DNA from 3 places in the Escherichia sp. E4742 genome. Region 3 is predicted to be linked to each of the others. Evidence: predicted binding sites of a transcription regulator. Region 3 holds the regulator's gene; each other region holds the start of a gene.

Region 1 (7,364 bases), 850 kb from region 3:
AACAGGTAAAAATCTACCACAACCCACGCTGCTCAAAGAGCCGTGAAACGCTGAACCTGCTGAAAGAAAATGGTGTAGAGCCGGAAGTAGTGCTCTATCTTGAGACACCCGCCGATGCGGCAACGCTACGTAATTTGCTGAAAATGTTGGGTATGAATAGCGCCCGTGAACTGATGCGCCAGAAAGAGGATCTTTATAAAGAGCTGAATCTTGCAGACAGTTCGCTTAGCGAAGAAGTGCTGATTCAGGCGATGGTGGATAATCCGAAGCTGATGGAACGCCCGATTGTGGTCGTGAATGGCAAAGCGCGTATTGGTCGCCCGCCGGAGCAAGTGCTGGAAATCGTTGGTTAAGATGTACCCCTTCGGTAGCTAAGGCATATTGCCGGATGCGACGCTTGCCGCGTCTTATCCGGCCTACAAATACAATGAACTTGATTCGAGTAGGTCGGATAAGGCGCTCGCGCCGCATCCGACAATAAACGTCCTGTCTACAGCTTCAGGATCTCTTTCACAAACGGAATGGTCAACTTACGTTGTGCCGTAATCGATGCGCGATCCAGCTGATCCAACGTCATAAATAGCGTGCGCATCTCTCTGTCGAGCCGCTTCAGCAAGAAACGTCCCACATCTTCCGGCAGTTCAAAACCACGCAAACGGGCGCGTAACTGTAATGCCTGCAATTTGTCTTCATCAGAAAGTGGCTGCAACTTGTAGATTTGCCCCCAGTCGAGACGTGACGCAAGATCCGGTAACCCCAGATTCAACTGACGAGGTGGACGATCACCAGTGATCAGCAACCGTGTTTTACCTGACTCCAGAATCCGATTGTAGAGATCGAAAATCGCCATCTCCCACAACTCATCGCCAGCAATACACTCAATATTGTCGATGCAAACCAGCGACAGTTGTTCCATACCATCGAGCACTTCCGGAACAAACCAGGTGCGTTTATCCAGCGGGACATAACCTACCGCATCGCCACGCTGCGACAATTCCGCGCAAGCCGCGTGCAGCAGATGGCTGCGCCCCGCGCCTTCGCGTGCCCAGAGATAGATGTAACCGCTATGTTCCTGACGCAGCACGTTTTTCATCGCGGCCAGTAAAGAGGAGTTATCCCCCGGCCAGAAACTTGCAAAGGTTTCGTCGTCAGGAAGATAAAGTGGCAAAGAGAGCTGTGCCGGTGTGTTCAGAGATACCTCAACCAGGGATTTCACAAAATCACGAGAAGTTTACCACAGAATTCCATCATGTTTGAACCGGGCAGCATTACTGCCCGGCCGCGACATTATTTTTCTGTTATATCGGCGTCTTCTGCATCCAACACCACTTCTTCCGGACGGAGCACGCTAATCAATTTAAAGATCAGACTTAAGCCAATGCCGACGATGGTCGCCAACGCCATACCTTTCAGCTCTGCCGCACCGATGTTTACCTTCGCGCCGCTGACGCCGATGATCAGGATCACGGAAGTCAGGATCAAGTTCTGTGCTTTGTTGTAGTCCACTTTCGATTCAATAAGTACACGAATACCAGAAGCGCCGATGACACCGTAAAGCAGCAGCGAAACGCCGCCCATCACCGGCAGTGGGATCATCTGGATAGCAGCAGCCAGTTTACCAACACAGGAGAGCAGAATGGCGAAGATCGCCGCACCACCGATTACCCAGGTACTGTAGACGCGGGTGATCGCCATAACGCCGATGTTTTCCCCGTAAGTGGTGTTTGGCGTGGAACCAAAGAACCCGGAGATAACGGTCGACAGGCCGTTAGCGAACATGGAACGGTGCAGGCCCGGATCGCGCAGCAGATCTTTTTTCACGATGTTAGCCGTTACCACCAGATGCCCCACGTGTTCGGCAATAACCACCAGCGCCGCAGGCAGAATGGTCAAAATGGCAAACCACTCAAAGCGCGGCGTGTAAAAGGTCGGCAGAGCAAACCAGTGAGCGTTAATAATCGGCGTGGTATCGACAATACCCATTGCGAAGGAGAGCGCGTACCCCACCAACACGCCAATCAAAATCGGGATAATCGCCAGGAAACCGCGGAACAGAACGGAACCTAAAACCGTAACCGCAAGGGTAGTAATGGAGATAATGATGGTTTTGGAATCTGGCGTTTGCCCTTCAGCCGGGAGTAAGCCAGCCATGCCAGCGGCCACGCCCGCCAGCTCCAGACCGATGACAGCAACGATTGCCCCCATTGCCGCTGGAGGAAACAGCACATCCAGCCAGCCAGTCCCTGCTTTCTTCACAATAAAAGAAACCAGACAGAACAGCACGCCGCACATAATAAAGCCGCCCAGCGCGACTTCATAACCCAACGGCAACAGCAATAACACCGGAGAAATAAAGGCAAAGCTCGAACCAAGATAAGCCGGGATTTTCCCTTTACAGATGAAGAGATACAGCAGCGTTCCGATACCGTTAAATAACAGTACGGTCGCCGGGTTGATATGAAATAAGACGGGCACCAGGACGGTTGCACCAAACATGGCGAACAAATGTTGTAAACTAAGCGGGATTGTCTGTAAAAGTGGCGGTCTTTCACTCACCCCGATAGCACGGCGCGTCATAGTATTATCCTCTGTATATTATGTGTTATAGGCGCTTTACTCAAAAAAAAGCCGACTCTTAAAGTCGGCTTTAATTATTTTTTATTCGTTATTTCGTACCAAAGATTTTATCACCAGCATCGCCGAGGCCCGGGATAATGTATCCGTGCTCATTCAGCCCCTGGTCAATCGATGCGGTATACAGCTCGACGTCCGGATGCGCTTTTTCCAGCGCAGCGATACCTTCTGGCGCAGCCACCAGCACCAGCACTTTAATGCTGCTGCAGCCCGCTTTTTTCAGCAGGTCGATGGTCGCGATAACGGAACCACCGGTTGCCAACATTGGGTCAACGATCAGCGCCATACGCTCATCGATGTTAGAAACCAGTTTCTGGAAGTACGGTACCGGCTCCAGTGTTTCTTCATCACGGTACATACCGACTACGCTGATGCGCGCGCTCGGAACGTTTTCCAGAACACCGTCCATCATCCCCAGACCCGCACGCAGAATTGGCACCACGGTAATTTTCTTACCTTTGATCTGGTCGATTTCTACCGGGCCGTTCCAGCCTTCGATAGTGACTTTTTCCGTTTCAAGGTCGGCGGTCGCTTCGTAAGTCAGCAGGCTACCCACTTCGGAAGCGAGTTCGCGAAAGCGCTTGGTGCTGATATCTTGCTCACGCATCAGTCCCAGCTTGTGTTTGACGAGTGGGTGTTTGACTTCCACGATCTTCATACTCTTTCTCCTTTGAGGGCAGCCACAAAAAAAATCGACGGATTATACCGCCTTTTTTTAAGGCGGCAATATAATTTTCGTTGACTTTAGGCAAACCAACAACTGTTTGATAAAAAAATCACTTCACATTCAAATGGTTATTTATTTCCATTATCTCACAATACAATCATTCAATACGTTTATTTATGCGCTACTACGCTGCCTGGTAGGCAGAAAAAGGTTATGTAAAGCAGTCTCGCAAACGTTTGCTTTCCCTGTTAGAATTGCGCCGAATTTTATTTTTCTACCGCAAGTAACGCGTGGGGACCCAAGCAGTGACCGATAAAACCTCTCTTAGCTACAAAGATGCCGGTGTTGATATTGACGCGGGTAATGCTCTGGTTGGAAGAATCAAAGGCGTAGTGAAGAAAACGCGTCGTCCGGAAGTCATGGGCGGTCTGGGCGGCTTCGGTGCGCTGTGTGCATTGCCGCAAAAATATCGTGAACCTGTGCTGGTTTCCGGCACTGACGGTGTAGGCACCAAACTGCGTCTGGCGATGGACTTAAAACGTCACGACACCATTGGTATTGATCTGGTCGCCATGTGCGTTAATGACCTGGTGGTGCAAGGCGCAGAACCGCTGTTTTTCCTCGACTATTACGCAACCGGAAAACTGGATGTTGATACCGCTTCAGCGGTGATTAGCGGCATCGCGGAAGGTTGCCTGCAATCGGGCTGTTCACTGGTGGGTGGCGAAACGGCAGAAATGCCGGGGATGTATCACGGCGAAGATTACGATGTCGCTGGTTTCTGTGTTGGGGTGGTAGAAAAATCAGAAATCATCGATGGTTCTAAAGTTAGCGACGGCGATGTGCTTATTGCGCTCGGCTCCAGCGGCCCGCACTCGAACGGTTACTCGCTGGTACGCAAAATTCTCGAAGTCAGCGGTTGCGACCCGCAAACTACAGAGCTGGACGGAAAACCTTTAGCCGATCATCTGCTGGCGCCAACCCGTATTTATGTGAAGTCAGTGCTGGAATTGATTGAAAAGGTTGATGTTCACGCCATTGCGCACCTGACCGGCGGCGGTTTCTGGGAAAACATTCCTCGCGTATTACCTGAAAACACTCAGGCAGTGATTGATGAATCCTCCTGGCAGTGGCCGGCAGTGTTCAACTGGCTGCAAACAGCAGGTAACGTCAGCCGCCATGAAATGTATCGTACCTTCAACTGCGGCGTCGGGATGGTTATCGCCCTACCTGCTCCGGAAGTGGACAAAGCTCTCGCCCTGCTCAATGCCAACGGTGAAAACGCGTGGAAAATCGGTATCATCAAAGCTTCTGATTCCGAACAACGCGTGGTTATCGAATAATGAATATTGTGGTGCTTATTTCCGGCAACGGAAGTAATTTGCAGGCAATTATTGATGCCTGCAAAACCAACAAAATTAAAGGCACCCTACGGGCAGTTTTCAGCAATAAGGCCGACGCGTTCGGCCTTGAGCGCGCCCGCACAGCAGGGATCGCAACGCATACGCTTATTGCCAGTCAATTTGACAGTCGAGAAGACTATGATCGGGAATTGATGCACGAAATCGACGTGTACGCACCCGATGTTGTAGTTCTGGCCGGTTTTATGCGCATTCTCAGCCCAGCGTTTGTTTCCCACTACGCCGGGCGTTTGTTGAACATTCACCCTTCCCTGCTACCGAAATATCCCGGTTTGCATACCCATCGTCAGGCGCTGGAAAATGGCGATGAAGAACACGGTACATCAGTGCATTTCGTCACCGATGAGCTGGACGGCGGCCCGGTGATTTTGCAGGCTAAAGTTCCGGTTTTTGCCGGTGATACGGAAGATGAAATCACCGCTCGCGTGCAAACTCAGGAACATGCTATTTACCCGTTGGTCATTAGCTGGTTTGTTGATGGTCGTCTGAAGATGCATGAAAACGCCGCGTGGCTGGATGATCAGCGTCTTCCACCGCAGGGCTACGCCGCCGACGACGAGTAATCTTACGCATATTTAAAGCGCCAGCGCTACTGCTGGCCCTTCTCATTTATCCTGTAAATCGCAGGCTTCAGCAGTTTTTTTCCCCCTTTTCTGGCATAGTTGGACATCTGCCAACATTGCTCGCCATAATATCCAGGCAGTGTCCCGTGAATAAAACGGAGTAAAAGTGGTAATGGGTCAGGAAAAGCTATACATCGAGAAAGAGCTCAGTTGGTTATCGTTCAATGAACGCGTGCTTCAGGAAGCGGCGGACAAATCTAACCCGCTGATTGAAAGGATGCGTTTTCTTGGGATCTATTCCAATAACCTTGATGAGTTCTATAAAGTTCGCTTCGCTGAACTGAAGCGACGTATCATTATTAGCGAAGAACAAGGTTCTAACTCTCATTCCCGCCATTTGCTGGGCAAAATTCAATCCCGCGTGCTGAAAGCCGATCAGGAATTTGACGGCCTTTACAATGAACTGCTACTGGAGATGGCGCGTAACCAGATCTTCCTGATTAATGAACGCCAACTCTCCGTTAATCAACAAAACTGGCTGCGTCATTATTTTAAGCAGTATCTGCGCCAGCATATTACGCCGATTTTAATCAATCCTGACACTGACTTAGTGCAGTTTCTGAAAGATGATTATACCTATCTGGCGGTGGAAATTATTCGTGGCGATACAATCCGTTACGCGCTACTGGAGATCCCATCGGATAAAGTTCCGCGCTTTGTGAATTTGCCGCCGGAAGCACCGCGTCGACGCAAACCAATGATTTTATTGGATAATATCCTGCGTTACTGCCTTGATGATATCTTCAAAGGCTTCTTTGATTATGACGCGCTGAACGCTTATTCGATGAAGATGACCCGCGACGCCGAATACGATTTAGTACACGAGATGGAGGCCAGCCTGATGGAGCTGATGTCTTCCAGTCTGAAGCAGCGTCTAACCGCAGAACCCGTACGTTTTGTTTATCAGCGTGATATGCCTAACGCGCTGGTTGAAGTATTGCGTGAAAAACTGACTATTTCCCGTTACGACTCTATCGTCCCTGGCGGCCGTTACCACAATTTCAAAGACTTTATTAATTTCCCTAATGTCGGCAAAGCGAATCTGGTTAACAAACCACTGCCGCGTTTACGCCATATCTGGTTTGATAAAGCCCAGTTCCGCAACGGTTTTGATGCCATTCGCGAACGCGATGTTCTGCTCTATTACCCTTATCACACCTTTGAGCACGTACTGGAACTGTTGCGTCAGGCCTCGTTCGATCCGAGCGTGCTGGCGATTAAAATCAACATTTACCGTGTGGCAAAAGATTCACGCATCATCGACTCGATGATCCACGCTGCGCACAACGGCAAGAAAGTGACCGTGGTGGTTGAGCTACAGGCACGTTTTGACGAAGAAGCTAACATTCATTGGGCGAAGCGACTAACCGAAGCTGGCGTGCACGTTATCTTCTCTGCGCCGGGGCTGAAAATTCACGCCAAACTGTTCCTGATTTCACGTAAAGAAAACGGTGAAGTCGTGCGTTACGCGCATATTGGGACCGGGAACTTTAACGAAAAAACCGCACGTCTTTATACCGACTATTCGCTGCTGACCGCCGATGCGCGCATCACCAACGAAGTGCGGCGGGTGTTCAACTTTATTGAAAACCCATACCGTCCGGTGACATTTGATTATTTAATGGTGTCGCCGCAAAACTCCCGCCGTCTGTTGTATGAAATGGTGGATCGCGAGATCGCCAACGCACAACAAGGGCTGCCCAGCGGTATTACTCTGAAACTGAATAACCTGGTCGATAAAGGACTGGTCGATCGTCTGTATGCGGCATCCAGTTCCGGCGTGCCGGTAAATCTGCTGGTACGCGGGATGTGTTCGCTGATCCCCAATCTGGAAGGCATTAGCGACAATATTCGTGCTATCAGCATTGTTGACCGTTACCTTGAACATGATCGGGTATATATTTTTGAAAATGGTGGCGATAAAAAGGTTTACCTTTCTTCCGCCGACTGGATGACGCGCAACATTGATTATCGTATTGAAGTGGCTACGCCGCTGCTCGACCCGCGGCTGAAGCAGCG
Region 2 (7,364 bases), 1.2 Mb from region 3:
TGGGGTCGAAAATTATCCCTCCGCGCCTGTTATTTGCCGGAATCGTCCTGGCGATGCTGCCCGATGCCGACGTATTGTCGTTTAAATTTGGCGTTGCTTACGGCAATGTTTTTGGTCATCGCGGGTTTACCCATTCGCTGGTGTTTGCGTTTGTTGTCCCGCTGTTATGCGTGCTGATTGGACGCCGATGGTTCAGGGCTGGGCTGATTCGCTGCTGGCTGTTTTTAACCGTCTCGTTGTTATCGCACAGTTTGCTGGATTCGGTAACCACTGGCGGTAAGGGTGTTGACTGGCTGTGGCCGTGGTCAGATGAACGCTTTTTCGCTCCCTGGCAGGTGATTAAAGTCGCGCCGTTTGCTTTGTCTCGTTACACCACGCCTTACGGGCATCAGGTGATAATTTCTGAATTGATGTGGGTATGGTTGCCGGGGATGGTGCTGATGGGAATGTTGTGGTGGCGCAGGCGATAACCGGATGCGAGAACTCGCATCCGGCAATAGCGCAATTACTTACGACGCCAGGTGGTCCCTTGCGGGCCATCTTCCAGCACGATCCCCATCTCGTTAAGACGGTCACGCGCCGCATCCGCAGCCGCCCAGTCTTTCGCTTTACGGGCATCCAGACGCTGTTGAATTAACGCTTCAATCTCAGCCACTTCGCTATCGTCTGCTTGTGCACCGCTTTGCAGGAACGCTTCCGGTTCTTGCTCCAGCAGGCCCAATACAGCGGAAAGTTTACGCAGGTGAGACGCCATTGCATTCGCCGCTGCCATATCTTCTGCTTTCAGACGGTTCACTTCACGCGCCATATCAAACAGGACGGAATAGGCTTCCGGGGTGTTGAAATCGTCGTCCATCGCTTCAATAAAGCGCGCTTCAAACGCCTCGCCACCGGCAGGCGCAACGGTTTTATCTGTGCCGCGCAGCGCGGTGTAGAGACGCTCCAGCGCCGCACGCGCCTGTTTCAGGTTCTCTTCGCTATAGTTCAACTGGCTGCGATAGTGACCGGACATCAGGAAGTAACGCACGGTTTCCGCGTCGTAGTATTTCAGCACATCACGCACGGTGAAGAAGTTACCCAGCGATTTTGACATTTTCTCGCGGTCAACCATCACCATGCCGGAGTGCATCCAGTAGTTAACGTACTGACCATCGTGCGCGCAGGTGGACTGGGCGATTTCGTTCTCGTGGTGCGGGAACATCAGGTCTGAACCGCCGCCGTGGATATCAAAGTGGTTACCCAGCTGTTTGCAGTTCATTGCCGAACACTCAATGTGCCAGCCTGGACGACCCGCGCCCCACGGAGACGGCCAGCTCGGTTCGCCCTCTTTCGACATCTTCCACAGAACGAAGTCCATCGGGTTGCGTTTGTCGTCGACCACGTCAACGCGCGCGCCTGCCTGCAACTGGTCGAGATCCTGACGCGACAGCACGCCATAGGTTGGATCGGTCGGTACGTCGAACATCACGTCGCCGTTGTCCGCCACATAAGCATGACCTTTGGCGATCAGTTGTTCAGTGAGTTCAATAATTTCTGCGATATGGTGCGTTGCACGCGGCTCCATATCCGGGCGCAGAATGTTCAAGGCATCAAAATCTTTGTGCATTTCGGCGATCATGCGATCCACCAGCGCCACAAAGCTTTCGCCATTTTCATTGGCGCGCTTGATGATTTTGTCATCAATATCGGTAATGTTACGCACATACTTCAGCTTGTAGCCGAGGAAACGCAGGTAGCGTGCGACCACGTCAAAGGCAACAAAGGTACGCCCGTGACCGATATGACAGAGGTCGTAAACGGTGATTCCACACACGTACATGCCGACTTCCCCGGCGTGAATAGGCTTAAATTCCTCTTTTTGGCGTGTCAGAGTATTGAAGATTTTTAGCATCGAAGATTCCGTTTAGACATGTGTGGGTAATTGAGTTGCGTATAATACCCATATTTCCCGCGCGATTCAGCATACATTGCGAGATGATCCGATCGTGCGGTTATGCTATAACACCACCCTATATATGACCCGAACCGGGTTGAAGCACCAATCAAACGGAACAGGATGCAAAAATGGTTACTTTCCACACCAATCACGGCGATATTGTCATCAAAACTTTTGACGATAAAGCACCTGAAACAGTTAAAAACTTCCTGGACTACTGCCGCGAAGGTTTTTACAACAACACCATTTTCCACCGTGTTATCAACGGCTTTATGATTCAGGGCGGCGGTTTTGAGCCGGGCATGAAACAGAAAGCCACCAAAGAACCGATCAAAAACGAAGCCAACAACGGTCTGAAAAACACCCGTGGTACGCTGGCAATGGCGCGTACTCAGGCTCCGCACTCTGCAACTGCGCAGTTCTTCATCAACGTAGTTGATAACGACTTCCTGAACTTCTCTGGCGAAAGCCTGCAAGGTTGGGGCTACTGCGTGTTTGCTGAAGTGGTTGAAGGCATGGACGTGGTAGACAAAATCAAAGGTGTTGCAACCGGTCGTAGCGGTATGCACCAGGACGTGCCAAAAGAAGACGTTATCATTGAAAGCGTGACCGTTAGCGAGTAATCGTGGCGACACTCTTTATTGCAGACCTTCATCTCTGCGTGGAAGAACCGGCGATCACCGCCGGTTTTCTGCGTTTTTTAGCGGGAGAAGTCCGTAAGGCCGACGCGCTATATATTCTTGGCGATCTTTTTGAAGCATGGATTGGCGACGACGATCCCAACCCACTCCATCACCAGATAGCGGCGGCAATCAAAGCGGTGTCCGATTCCGGCGTTCCCTGTTATTTCATTCATGGCAACCGTGATTTTCTGCTCGGCAAACGCTTTGCCCGTGAAAGCGGCATGACGTTATTGCCGGAAGAAAAGGTGCTCGAACTTTATGGTCGTCGGGTGCTGATTATGCATGGCGACACGCTGTGCACCGATGACGCGGGTTATCAGGCATTTCGCGCCAAAGTCCACAAACCGTGGCTACAAACGCTATTCCTCGCCCTGCCGTTGTTTGTGCGCAAACGTATTGCTGCACGAATGCGAGCGAACAGTAAAGAAGCCAACAGCAGTAAATCGCTGGCGATCATGGACGTTAACCAAAACGCGGTGGTCAGTGCGATGGAAAAGCATCAGGTGCAATGGCTGATCCACGGGCATACGCATCGCCCGGCGGTCCATGAACTTATCGCCAATCAGCAACCTGCTTTTCGCGTGGTACTCGGTGCCTGGCATACGGAAGGTTCGATGGTGAAAGTCACGGCGGATGACGTTGAGCTGATTCATTTTCCATTTTAAATACCCGCGACTTTGCTGATTCCACAGCCACGCAACCGTTTTCCTTGCTCTCTTTCCGTGCTATTCTCTGTGCCCTCTAAAGCCGAGAGTTGTGCACCACAGGAGTTTTAAGACGCATGTCTTCCCGCAATAATCCGGCGCGTGTCGCCATCGTGATGGGGTCCAAAAGCGACTGGGCTACCATGCAGTTCGCCGCCGAAATCTTCGAAATCCTGAATGTCCCGCACCACGTTGAAGTGGTTTCTGCTCACCGCACCCCCGATAAACTGTTCAGCTTCGCCGAAAGCGCCGAAGAGAACGGTTATCAGGTGATTATTGCGGGCGCGGGCGGCGCAGCGCACCTGCCGGGCATGATTGCCGCCAAAACGCTGGTGCCAGTGCTGGGCGTGCCAGTACAGAGCGCCGCACTGAGCGGTGTCGATAGCCTCTACTCCATCGTACAAATGCCGCGCGGCATTCCGGTAGGTACGCTGGCGATTGGTAAAGCTGGCGCGGCAAACGCGGCGTTACTGGCAGCACAAATTCTTGCGACTCATGATAAAGAACTGCACCAGCGTCTGAATGACTGGCGCAAAGCCCAGACCGACGAAGTGCTGGAAAACCCGGACCCGCGAGGTGCGGCATGAAACAGGTTTGCGTCCTCGGTAACGGGCAGTTAGGCCGTATGCTGCGTCAGGCAGGCGAACCGTTAGGCATTGCTGTCTGGCCGGTCGGGCTGGACGCTGAACCGGCGGCGGTGCCTTTTCAACAAAGTGTGATTACCGCTGAGATCGAACGCTGGCCGGAAACCGCATTAACCCGCGAACTGGCGCGCCATCCGGCATTTGTGAACCGCGATGTATTCCCGATTATTGCCGACCGTCTGACTCAGAAGCAGCTTTTCGATAAGCTCCACCTGCCGACCGCACCGTGGCAGTTACTTGCCGATCGCAGCGAGTGGCCTGCGGTGTTTGATCGTTCAGGTGAGCTGGCGATTGTTAAGCGTCGCACTGGCGGCTATGACGGTCGCGGTCAATGGCGTTTACGTGCCGATGAAACCGATCAGTTACCGGCTGAATGCTACGGCGAATGTATTGTCGAGCAGGGCATTAACTTCTCTGGCGAAGTGTCGCTGGTTGGCGCGCGCGGCTTTGACGGCAGCACAGTGTTTTATCCGCTGACGCATAACCTGCATCAGAACGGTATTTTGCGCACCAGCGTCGCTTTCCCGCAGGCCAATGCACAGCAACAAGCGCAGGCCGAAGAGATGCTGTCGGCGATTATGCAGGAGCTGGGCTATGTGGGCGTGATGGCGATGGAGTGTTTTGTCACCCCGCAAGGTCTGTTGATCAACGAACTGGCTCCACGTGTGCATAACAGTGGTCACTGGACGCAAAACGGTGCCAGCATCAGCCAGTTTGAGCTGCATCTGCGGGCGATTACCGATCTGCCGTTACCGCAACCGGTTGTGAATAGTCCGTCGGTGATGATCAACCTGATTGGTAGCGATGTGAATTATGACTGGCTGAAACTGCCGCTGGTGCATCTGCACTGGTACGACAAAGAAGTCCGTCCGGGGCGTAAAGTAGGCCATCTGAATTTGACCGACAGCGACACATCGCGTCTGACCGCAACGCTGGAAGCATTAATCCCGCTGCTGCCGCCCGAGTATGCCAGCGGCGTGATGTGGGCGCAGAGTAAGTTCAGTTAACTGGTGCTCATATTCTTGCCGGATGCGGCGTAAACGCCTTATCCGGCCTACAGATCCGGCACCCATTGTAGGCCTGATAAGATGCGCCAGCGTCGCATCAGGCATGGTGCACCGATTGCCGGATGCGGCGTAAACGCCTTATCCGGCCTACCGATCCGACACCCATTGTAGGCCTGATAAGACGCGTCAAGCGTCGCATCAGGCATGGTGCGCCGATTGCCGGATGCGGCGTGAACGCCTTATCCGACCTACCGATCCGGCACCCATTGTAGGCCTGATAAGATGCGCCAGCGTCGCATCAGGCATGGTGCGCCGATTGCCGGATGCCTACGACTACAGCGAAATACAAGTCCCCGCCTCGCCCGCCAGCGTTTCTTCAATCCGCGATAACGCCCCAATCCACGCGGGTTTACCACGGCTTCTGACATAACCACTCACCGCCGTTACCTTCGGCCCCATCGAACCATCGGCTTTGGCAAATGGCGCTAACTCATCCGGCGTGGCATGGCGAATAGCGCGTTGCTGCGGCGTTCCCCAGTTTTCATAAACCGCATCGGCATCGGTGAGGATCACCAGTCCATCGGCATTAATCTGCCCGGCAAGCAACGCAGCGGCGAGATCTTTATCAATCACTGCTTCGCTCCCTGCCCCGTCTTCCGTGACCGGAACACCGCCGCCGCCACTGCAAATCACCACATGCCCCTCTTTGAGCAACAACTCTATGGCTTCGCTGTCGAGAATTTTACGCGGTTGCGGAGATGCCACCACCCGGCGTAAATATTTGCCATCACGTTTCATCTTCCAGCCGTAAGCCGCTTCCAGAGCCTCTTGTTCTTCAGGCTGGTAAACCGGGCCGATAAATTTCTCTGGCTGCAGAAACGCCGGATCATCAGGCGATACTTCAATGCGTGTCAGCACCGTCGTCACAGGCGGCATCTGCGGCTGCGCGCGCAAACTTTGCGCCAGCATATAGCCAATCATCCCCTGACTTTCCGCCACCAGCACATCCAGCGGATACGGCTCCACCTCTTTCCACGCCAGATTCTGTAACGCCAGCAGCCCCACCTGCGGCCCGTTGCCGTGAACAATCGCCAGCCGATAAGAACGGGCCAGGCGTGCCAACGCGGGTACAGCACTGGCGATATTGCGATATTGATTTTCTGCCGTCAGCGCCTCACCGCGCTGGAGTAAGGCGTTGCCCCCAAGAGCTACAACCAGAGTTTTCATGGTTTTCCTTGTAATAATTGTTGACCAAGCCAGAATCCCAGCAATGTATCTGCCCCTGACGTATGCCCCAGCGCCAGCAGCGAATCAGTCGCCGCAGCGGTACGTTTCGGGCAACTCAGAGCATGAACAAAGTGCAGGAGTGGCGAGGCGAAATATCCTTGCGCGGCGTAACGCAAATAACTGACGCTCACCGCCGTGGTAACGAGTTGAAGATTGTCGGAACAGGAAAAAAACTGGCCACCAGAGCACAAATCTAAAGCACCAAAATACCAGGCCGCCAGCAGCATTCCGCTCAGCGTGTCATCATGACTTGGCGTTAAGCCAGGACCTTTGCCCAGCCAGTGCCGCCAGTCGGTCTTAACGCCATTGAGCGCGGCCTGAAAACAGTGGCGAAACTGGCGTAATTCAGCAGGCAGCGGATCGCTTACCGCCATCGCCAGTGGTCCAAAAAGCCCGGTTTCCTCCGCGCGTTGCATCCATGCTGCTGCAAGCGGTTGAGGATGCGCAGGCGGCGTAATACGTAGCAAACAATAACGCTGTGGCTGTTTAACCGTGAAACGCCCGAGGCGAATCCCTTGTGCCACAACCTGCGGTCGTTCATTGCCGCATAATCCACTGCATAACGCATCGAATTGCGCGCGGCGAAGCACCCATCCTCCGGGGCCGAAACCACTTCCCTGACGATGCAGCGTTAACAGTTCACCGCTTTCTGTCATCAGATTAATCGCCCGCCGCCAGGTGCCCGCTAACCGCCAGGACTGGCGATAATTCGGTGCGCTACGGCTGGCAAGCAGAGGATGGATAATAGTCATTGCGCGTTCCTCAACCAATCCCCATGCTTTCAGCCAGTGCTTCCAGCGCCTGTTCAAAGCACGTCAGCGGTGCACGCACGGTGCCTGCGCCAATCTGCCCGATCCCCGCCTCTTTATGCGCGATTCCGGTATTGATGAGTGGCGTAATACCAGTTTCTACCACGCGACGAATATCCAGCCCCAGGCACGCGCCCTGGAAATCCCAGCCGGGGATCTGCAACTGCATATTGCGCTCAAGGAAGATTTCCGCCATCTCTTCAGATACCGTTCTGGCCGCTTCCATGCCACCCGCACCGACAAAGCGCGTTACGCCAGGTGCGGCGATCATTGCAGCGCCTCCGATACCAAAGG
Region 3 (7,364 bases):
ATACCAGGCCATCAACGTCGTGTCATAGTCAGCGCCAAAGTTATGCCAGTCTTCCATCACAAAGTGTCGTTCACTGGATTGCGCAATCTGGCGTACAGAAGGCAGGCAACCATTCGGGAAAATATATTTGTTAATCCACGGGTCAACATTCAGATCGGTTTTTTTCGAGCCGATAGTATGTAGCAGGAAAATGCCTTCTGGCTTCAGATTACGATCCACCACCTCAAAATAGGTATCGTAATTTTTCGGTCCGACGTGCTCGAACATACCAACCGAAACAATACGGTCAAACTGGTCGTTCAGGTCACGGTAATCCTGTAGCAAAATGGTGACATCCAGACCTGCGCAGCGTTCCTGGGCCATTTTCTGTTGTTCTGCAGAAATCGTGACACCAACCACACTTACGTCATAATTAGACGCCATGTAATGCGCCAGTCCGCCCCAACCGCAGCCGATATCCAGAACCCGCATGCCCGGTTTTAACTGCAATTTTTCACAAATCATTTTGAGCTTCGCTTGTTGGGCAGATTCCAGATTATAGGCATCTTTCCAGTAAGCGCAGGAATACTGCATGAAGGGATCCAGCATACGGCTGAAAAGGTCATTACCAAGGTCGTAATGCTCTTTACCTACTATCCAGGCACGCTTCTTACTTTGCAGATTGAAGAGCCGTGCTCCAGCAATGCGTAGTGTGTCTTTGAAATGATGGGGGAGTTGGTTTTCAAGCCCAGCGCGTAAGACTTTGCTAAAAAACATATCCAGTCGGTCACATTCCCACCAGCCATCCATATAACTTTCGCCTAACCCCAACGATCCTTCCTGTAGAACGCGTTTAAAAAAATCGGGGTTTTTAACTCGAATATCTGCCGGGGCAGAGCCATTAATGGCGATGCCTGCACGGCTAAGTAATTCGTTGGCGATACGGTACCAGTTGTCATCCGGTACGCTGACTTCTTCTATACACGATGAACTCATAGTTTCTCCATCACTGGTCGGTGATCAGAACCTTAAAACAGCGTAGACGCTTTTTGGGCTTTGTGAGAAATCTCGCAGGAAAACCGCGAGTCTATAATCCGACGTAGAACAGAGGAAAGGAGGAACCCTTGCCGAAATGACCATCCATAGTGACCCGGGAACGCTCCTGTCCCCGTAAAAACATAATATTTATCGTAATATTAACAACTGGAACTCAGTATAGGCTGCTAATCTCAATCATACAACAAAATTTTGTTAGCAGCCTAATTATAACGATATCGCTATAGATCAATGTGATTCACTATGTGCGACTTCCGTCTCGCCATGATTCTGGCAGTGAGATTCAGTTTGATGTTGCATCTTATAGCCGATGGCAACCAGCACCACAGTCGATAACATTACGCTGGTGGTGGTGAACAGCGGCGTGCTGACGCTGATGAGCCAGGAAACCCCCAGGCTTGCGAGGAAGCACAGACCCAATTGCAGGGTATTCTGCAATGCAGCAGCGCGGCCAGTCGCATGCGGGAAGGGGCGTAGCGCCTGGGCGACCACAATCGGGTAGATTGCCCCGTTGGCAATGGCCATCACACAGAATGGGATCAGAATTTCGGCCAGCGACACATGGCTAATGAAGCCCGCAGCCCAGGTTGCTACCACGCTGACGGCAAACAGCGCCAGCAGCCACGGTAACAACTGCTTACCCTGCCATTTCTGCAATGCGGCGCGACAGCCGTAACCACCAATAAGAAACGCGATGGTTTGCGGAACATAACTTAATCCGATTACTGCCGGACTGTAGCCCATTTCGCTGAGGATAAACGGTGAACCGGTTAGCCAGGCAAAGAAACTGGCTGAACAGGCCGCATAAATCAGCACATTCCCGCGATAGGTTTTTGAACGCAGCAGATCGGTAAAGGTCAGTCCATCCTGACTATTATTGCGTGCTTTCGTGGTGGGTTTAAGCCAGAAAATGGGCAGAATCAGCACTACGGCAATGGCAAACAGAGTGGCGAAAATCGCCTGCCAGGAAAAATGGACCAGCAGCCAGCTACCTAACAGCGGAGCAAGCGCCGGAGAAAGCCCCACTAAAGGCATAATGGTCGCGAAAATACGGTTAACTTTTTGTGAAGGATAGTAATCCGTCACCAATGCCTGCCAGATAACGGCCGCGGCACAGACACCCACTGCCTGTACAAAACGCAATACCAGCAGCGTGGCAGCGTTTTCCACCCATAACATCCCCAGACTACCCAGCGCAAAAATTGTCAGGCCGATCAATAACACAGGTTTACGACCATAACGATCGGAGAGCGGCCCCCACAGGAGCTGGGCAGCGGCAAAACCGGCAAGGAACAGACTAAGGCTGGCACTGACAGCAGACGCAGGCGTTTGCAGGTCGGCCTGAATGGCGGCGAAAGCAGGCAGATACATATCGGTTGCCAGAAAACCGAGTACGCTCAAACCCGCCAGCCAGACTAAAAATCTTTTCCCAGGTTGCATGTATATTCTCTAAATTCCTCAATTAAACACCGTCGCAAAGTGTAGGGAGTGAAATTCCTGTTGTGAAACGGTAATATTTGATGACTGGTTTCAAAAATTTTGCAGGCAAACTATGTGGTCTGAATATTCTCTCGAAGTGGTTGATGCAGTGGCGCGAAATGGCAGCTTTAGCGCTGCAGCCCAGGAGTTGCATCGCGTTCCTTCTGCGGTCAGCTATACCGTGCGTCAGCTGGAAGAGTGGCTGGCGGTGCCGCTGTTTGAACGGCGTCATCGTGACGTGGAACTGACCGCTGCCGGGGCGTGGTTTCTCAAAGAAGGGCGCTCTGTTGTCAAAAAAATGCAGATCACCCGCCAACAATGTCAGCAGATAGCGAACGGCTGGCGCGGTCAATTAGCTATCGCGGTAGATAATATTGTCAGGCCAGAACGCACGCGGCAGATGATTGTTGATTTCTATCGCCATTTTGATGACGTCGAACTTCTGGTTTTTCAGGAAGTGTTCAACGGCGTCTGGGATGCGCTTTCCGACGGGCGCGTGGAACTGGCGATTGGCGCGACACGAGCGATTCCGGTCGGTGGCCGTTACGCCTTCCGGGATATGGGAATGTTGAGCTGGAGTTGCGTTGTTGCCAGTCATCATCCGCTTGCGTCGATGAATGGGCCGCTCAGCGATGACACGTTGCGCAACTGGCCGTCGCTTGTGCGCGAAGACACGTCGCGGACGTTGCCCAAACGAATTACCTGGCTGCTGGATAACCAAAAAAGGCTTGTCGTACCTGACTGGGAATCATCGGCAACCTGTATCTCGGCCGGTTTATGCATTGGCATGGTGCCTACGCATTTCGCCAAACCGTGGCTTAATGAGGGAAAATGGGTGGCGTTAGAACTGGAAAATCCATTCCCTGATTCGGCATGTTGCCTGACATGGCAGCAGAATGATATGTCGCCAGCGTTAACCTGGTTGCTGGAGTATCTCGGCGATAGTGAGACGCTGAATAAGGAGTGGCTGCGGGAGCCGGAAGAGACTCCCGCAACGGATGATTAACGACGATAGTCGCGGAACGGACCGTCAGCCACGGAGCGGCGTTCAATAAGCCGCGGATGAACTTCGATAGACTGCGGTTCTTCGCGTTTGTTGACGATACGGTCCAACAGCATGTTGAACGCCGTTTCGCCCAGTGAATCTTTTGGCTGATGGATAGTGGTCAGCGCCGGGGTAAAGTAGCGGGCGTTGCGTACGTTATCATAACCGATCAGCGAAACATCCTGTGGTACGCGCAGACCCATTTCATCAGCAGCGCAAAGTGCGCCCATTGCCATGATATCGCCACCACAGAAAACCGCAGTAGGGCGGTGTGGCTGCGACAGGATTTGTTGCATGGCGCGATAACCCGATTCAGGTTCAAAGTCACCCTGCACAATCCAGTTTTCTGGCACCTTGATCATCGCTTCTTCCATCGCCTTCATAAACCCTGCCAGACGACCCGCGCCGGTATTACGTTCCAGAGGGCCAGGGATGACACCAATTTCGCGATGGCCGCGTTCGATCAGATAGCGTCCGGCCATGTAGCCGCCTTCAAACGCGTTATCGATGACCGCATCGGTAAAGTCGGCTTTTGCTTCGCCCCAGTCCATTACCACCATCGGGATATGGCGATACTCTTCCAGCATCGCCAGCAACGGTTCCGGATACTCAGAACACATGACCAGCAGGCCATCGACGCGTTTTTGCGCCATCATCGACAGATAGGCTCTCTGTTTCTCCAGATTGTTCCACGCGTTGCCGAGGATCAGCGTGTAACCTTTCTGGAAGCAATTTTTTTCAACCGCTTCGATGATCTCCGCGAAATAGGCTGCTTCGCTGCTGGTCGCCAGCAAGCCGATAGACTTGGTATGGTTAACCTTCAGGCTACGCGCTACCGCGCTAGGGGAGTAGTGTAATTCTTTAATCGCTGCCCACACGGCGTTGCGCGTTTCTTCAGCGACGAAACGAGTTTTGTTTATAACGTGTGACACAGTTGTAGTGGAAACGTTTGCTCGCTTCGCTACATCTTTTATTGTTGCCATTCCATTTCACTCCAGACCCTAACTTCAGCTCCTGCAAAATCGCAAGGTAAACGTTTGCCTTTACACACCTTACGCGCAACAAAAGTGTTGCGGTACGCCGGAAAAACGACACAGAGCGTCAGGAAGGGGTCAATGGCCAGTACGCAAATAGTGTAAGCGTGGAATTTTGGCCGATCTTGATGAAAAGGGGAAGTGGTAAAAACACTTATCATTATAAATGGCGGGAGATTTTTTCTTCACAGTGTGTAAAAATGCGTAATATCACTTTTTGTAGGGTAATAAAAAAGGAGAAAACTTGATGAGTACCGACCTTAAATTTTCACTGGTAACAACCATTATTGTCCTCGGTTTGATCGTGGCCGTAGGTTTGACTGCCGCGCTGCACTGATTTCCCTTCGAGGGAGCGCATCCTCCCTCGCACTCTCTTCCCTTTTGTTAGCAAAATGGCAAAAGTGTTTTCTCTTTTTGTTATTTTCAATTTTTTGTGATTGCTGTCATGCTTTCGCCACTTTGATGAATATCGTGTAATGACGCGAAGAGGTGGAGATTAGACATGAAAATTAACTATCCGTTGTTGGCGCTGGCAGTTGGCGCGTTTGGTATCGGGACAACGGAGTTCTCGCCAATGGGCCTTTTACCCGTCATTGCGCGCGGTGTGGATGTCTCGATTCCTGCTGCGGGCATGTTAATCAGCGCCTATGCGGTTGGCGTGATGGTTGGCGCGCCGCTGATGACATTACTGCTGTCTCATCGCGCCAGGCGCAGTGCGCTTATTTTCCTGATGGCCATTTTCACTCTTGGCAACGTGCTTTCCGCCATCGCGCCGGATTATATGACGCTGATGCTTTCACGCATTCTGACCAGTCTGAATCACGGGGCATTCTTTGGTTTGGGTTCAGTCGTGGCCGCAAGCGTTGTGCCTAAACACAAACAGGCCAGCGCTGTCGCCACTATGTTTATGGGCTTAACTCTGGCAAATATTGGCGGTGTTCCTGCGGCGACCTGGCTTGGCGAAACTATTGGCTGGCGGATGTCGTTTCTGGCAACGGCGGGGCTGGGCGTAATTTCAATGATTAGCCTGTTCTTCTCGTTACCGAAAGGCGGCGCAGGAGCTCGACCGGAAGTGAAAAAAGAGCTGGCTGTATTGATGCGTCCGCAGGTGTTATCAGCCTTGCTGACGACGGTACTGGGGGCTGGCGCAATGTTTACCCTCTACACCTATATTTCACCAGTACTGCAAAGTATCACCCACGCAACGCCGGTGTTCGTAACAGCCATGCTGGTGCTGATTGGCGTCGGGTTTTCTATCGGTAACTATTTAGGCGGTAAACTGGCAGATCGTTCGGTCAACGGCACGCTGAAAGGCTTTTTGTTGCTGCTGATGGTGATTATGCTGGCGATTCCGTTCCTGGCGCGTAATGAGTTTGGTGCGGCTATCAGCATGGTGGTGTGGGGCGCAGCAACTTTTGCGGTTGTACCACCGTTACAGATGCGTGTGATGCGAGTTGCCAGCGAAGCGCCGGGGCTGTCTTCCTCAGTGAATATTGGTGCCTTTAACCTGGGCAATGCTCTGGGTGCCGCGGCAGGTGGCGCAGTGATTTCGGGTGGTCTGGGGTACAGTTTTGTGCCGGTGATGGGGGCGATTGTCGCAGGACTGGCATTGTTGCTGGTGTTTATGTCAGCCAGAAAACAACCTGAAGCAGTTTGCGTTGCCAACAGCTAATAAAACAAAACGCAGAAGGGGATACCTTCTGCGTTACAGTTTGCAGGCAAATTACGTTTTATCTTGCCGCAAGCGCCTTAACCGACCTACATTGGTGATCCGCGTAGGCCAGATAAGCGTAGCGCGTCAGGCAATGTTGCATTTGCCATCAGTTATTATGCAGCGAGATTTTTCGCTACGAATTCCCAGTTCACCAGCGCCCAGAAGTGCTCCAGATAGCCAGGACGCGCATTGCGATAGTCGATGTAATAAGCGTGTTCCCAGACATCAACGGTCAGCAGCGGGGTCGCATCGGTGGTCAGCGGAGTACCAGCATTAGAGGTAGAAACGATAGCCAGTTTGCCATCGCTGTTTTTCACCAGCCAGGTCCAGCCAGAACCAAAGTTTTTGATTGCAGCGTCAGTAAATTGTGCTTTGAAATCGGCAAAGCTACCGAAAGATGCGGCGATAGCTTCAGCGACTTCGCCAGTCGGTTCGCCACCGGCGTTCGGTGCCAGGCAGTTCCAGTAGAAAGTGTGGTTCCAGACCTGAGCTGCGTTGTTGAATACGCCACCTTCAGAGCTGCGAATAATCTCTTCCAGTGATTTACCTTCAAACTCGGTGCCTTTAATCAGGTTGTTCAGGTTAGTGACGTAAGTCTGATGATGTTTGCCGTAGTGATACTCAATGGTTTCCGCAGAAATGTGTGGAACCAGAGCGTCTTTAGCATATGGTAGTGCAGGTAATTCGAATGACATTGCTACTCTCCTTTATTATTCATTGGTATACGCACAATAGCCTTATTGTGAGTACGGATAGGGTAGCAAATTAAAAGGTGATACAAAAGATGAACTTACCCTGTTGCCTTAACAACAGGGTAAAAGATTTAGCGAAGTGTTTTTGGGGTCATTACCCGACGAGCGCCAACATAGTGACGTTGCCAGTAATCTTCACTTAACGACGTGATTTGAATTTCCTGGCCACTGCGTGGTGACTGAATAAATTTACCATTGCCAACGTACACGCCTACGTGATCGGCAGTCCCACGTCCTTGCGTGCGGAAAAAGACCAGGTCGCCGTTTTTCAGTTCACTGCGATCGATGGGTGCCGCATCGCGCAG

What was found. The regulator PurR, encoded in region 3, represses purine synthesis genes. The targets are predictions, from matches to a motif close to CANGCAAACGTTTGCNTG.
Region 1: the regulator PurR is predicted to act here: its motif matches at 3,527-3,544, upstream of purM (phosphoribosylformylglycinamidine cyclo-ligase).
Region 2: the regulator PurR is predicted to act here: its motif matches at 3,313-3,330, upstream of purE (5-(carboxyamino)imidazole ribonucleotide mutase).

What each region holds. Positions count from the first base shown of each region.
Region 1 covers NZ_CP040443.1:500,555-507,918, forward strand. The annotation lists gene arsC (arsenate reductase (glutaredoxin)) at 1-353, shown strand, start outside; gene FEM44_RS02450 (DnaA inactivator Hda) at 491-1,192, opposite strand; gene uraA (uracil permease) at 1,288-2,577, opposite strand; gene upp (uracil phosphoribosyltransferase) at 2,666-3,292, opposite strand; gene purM (phosphoribosylformylglycinamidine cyclo-ligase) at 3,607-4,644, shown strand; gene purN (phosphoribosylglycinamide formyltransferase) at 4,644-5,285, shown strand; gene ppk1 (polyphosphate kinase 1) at 5,458-7,364, shown strand, end outside.
Region 2 covers NZ_CP040443.1:3,573,314-3,580,677, reverse strand. The annotation lists gene FEM44_RS17205 (metal-dependent hydrolase) at 1-470, shown strand, start outside; gene cysS (cysteine--tRNA ligase) at 506-1,891, opposite strand; gene ppiB (peptidylprolyl isomerase B) at 2,065-2,559, shown strand; gene lpxH (UDP-2,3-diacylglucosamine diphosphatase) at 2,562-3,284, shown strand; gene purE (5-(carboxyamino)imidazole ribonucleotide mutase) at 3,401-3,910, shown strand; gene purK (5-(carboxyamino)imidazole ribonucleotide synthase) at 3,907-4,974, shown strand; gene FEM44_RS17175 (carbamate kinase) at 5,308-6,201, opposite strand; gene FEM44_RS17170 (DUF2877 domain-containing protein) at 6,198-7,013, opposite strand; gene FEM44_RS17165 (DUF1116 domain-containing protein) at 7,024-7,364, opposite strand, start outside.
Region 3 covers NZ_CP040443.1:4,770,893-4,778,256, reverse strand. The annotation lists gene cfa (cyclopropane fatty acyl phospholipid synthase) at 1-975, opposite strand, end outside; gene punC (purine nucleoside transporter PunC) at 1,264-2,475, opposite strand; gene punR (DNA-binding transcriptional activator PunR) at 2,588-3,520, shown strand; gene purR (HTH-type transcriptional repressor PurR) at 3,517-4,542, opposite strand; gene cydH (cytochrome bd-I accessory subunit CydH) at 4,841-4,930, shown strand; gene FEM44_RS23215 (MFS transporter) at 5,096-6,265, shown strand; gene sodB (superoxide dismutase [Fe]) at 6,421-7,002, opposite strand; gene FEM44_RS23205 (C40 family peptidase) at 7,131-7,364, opposite strand, start outside.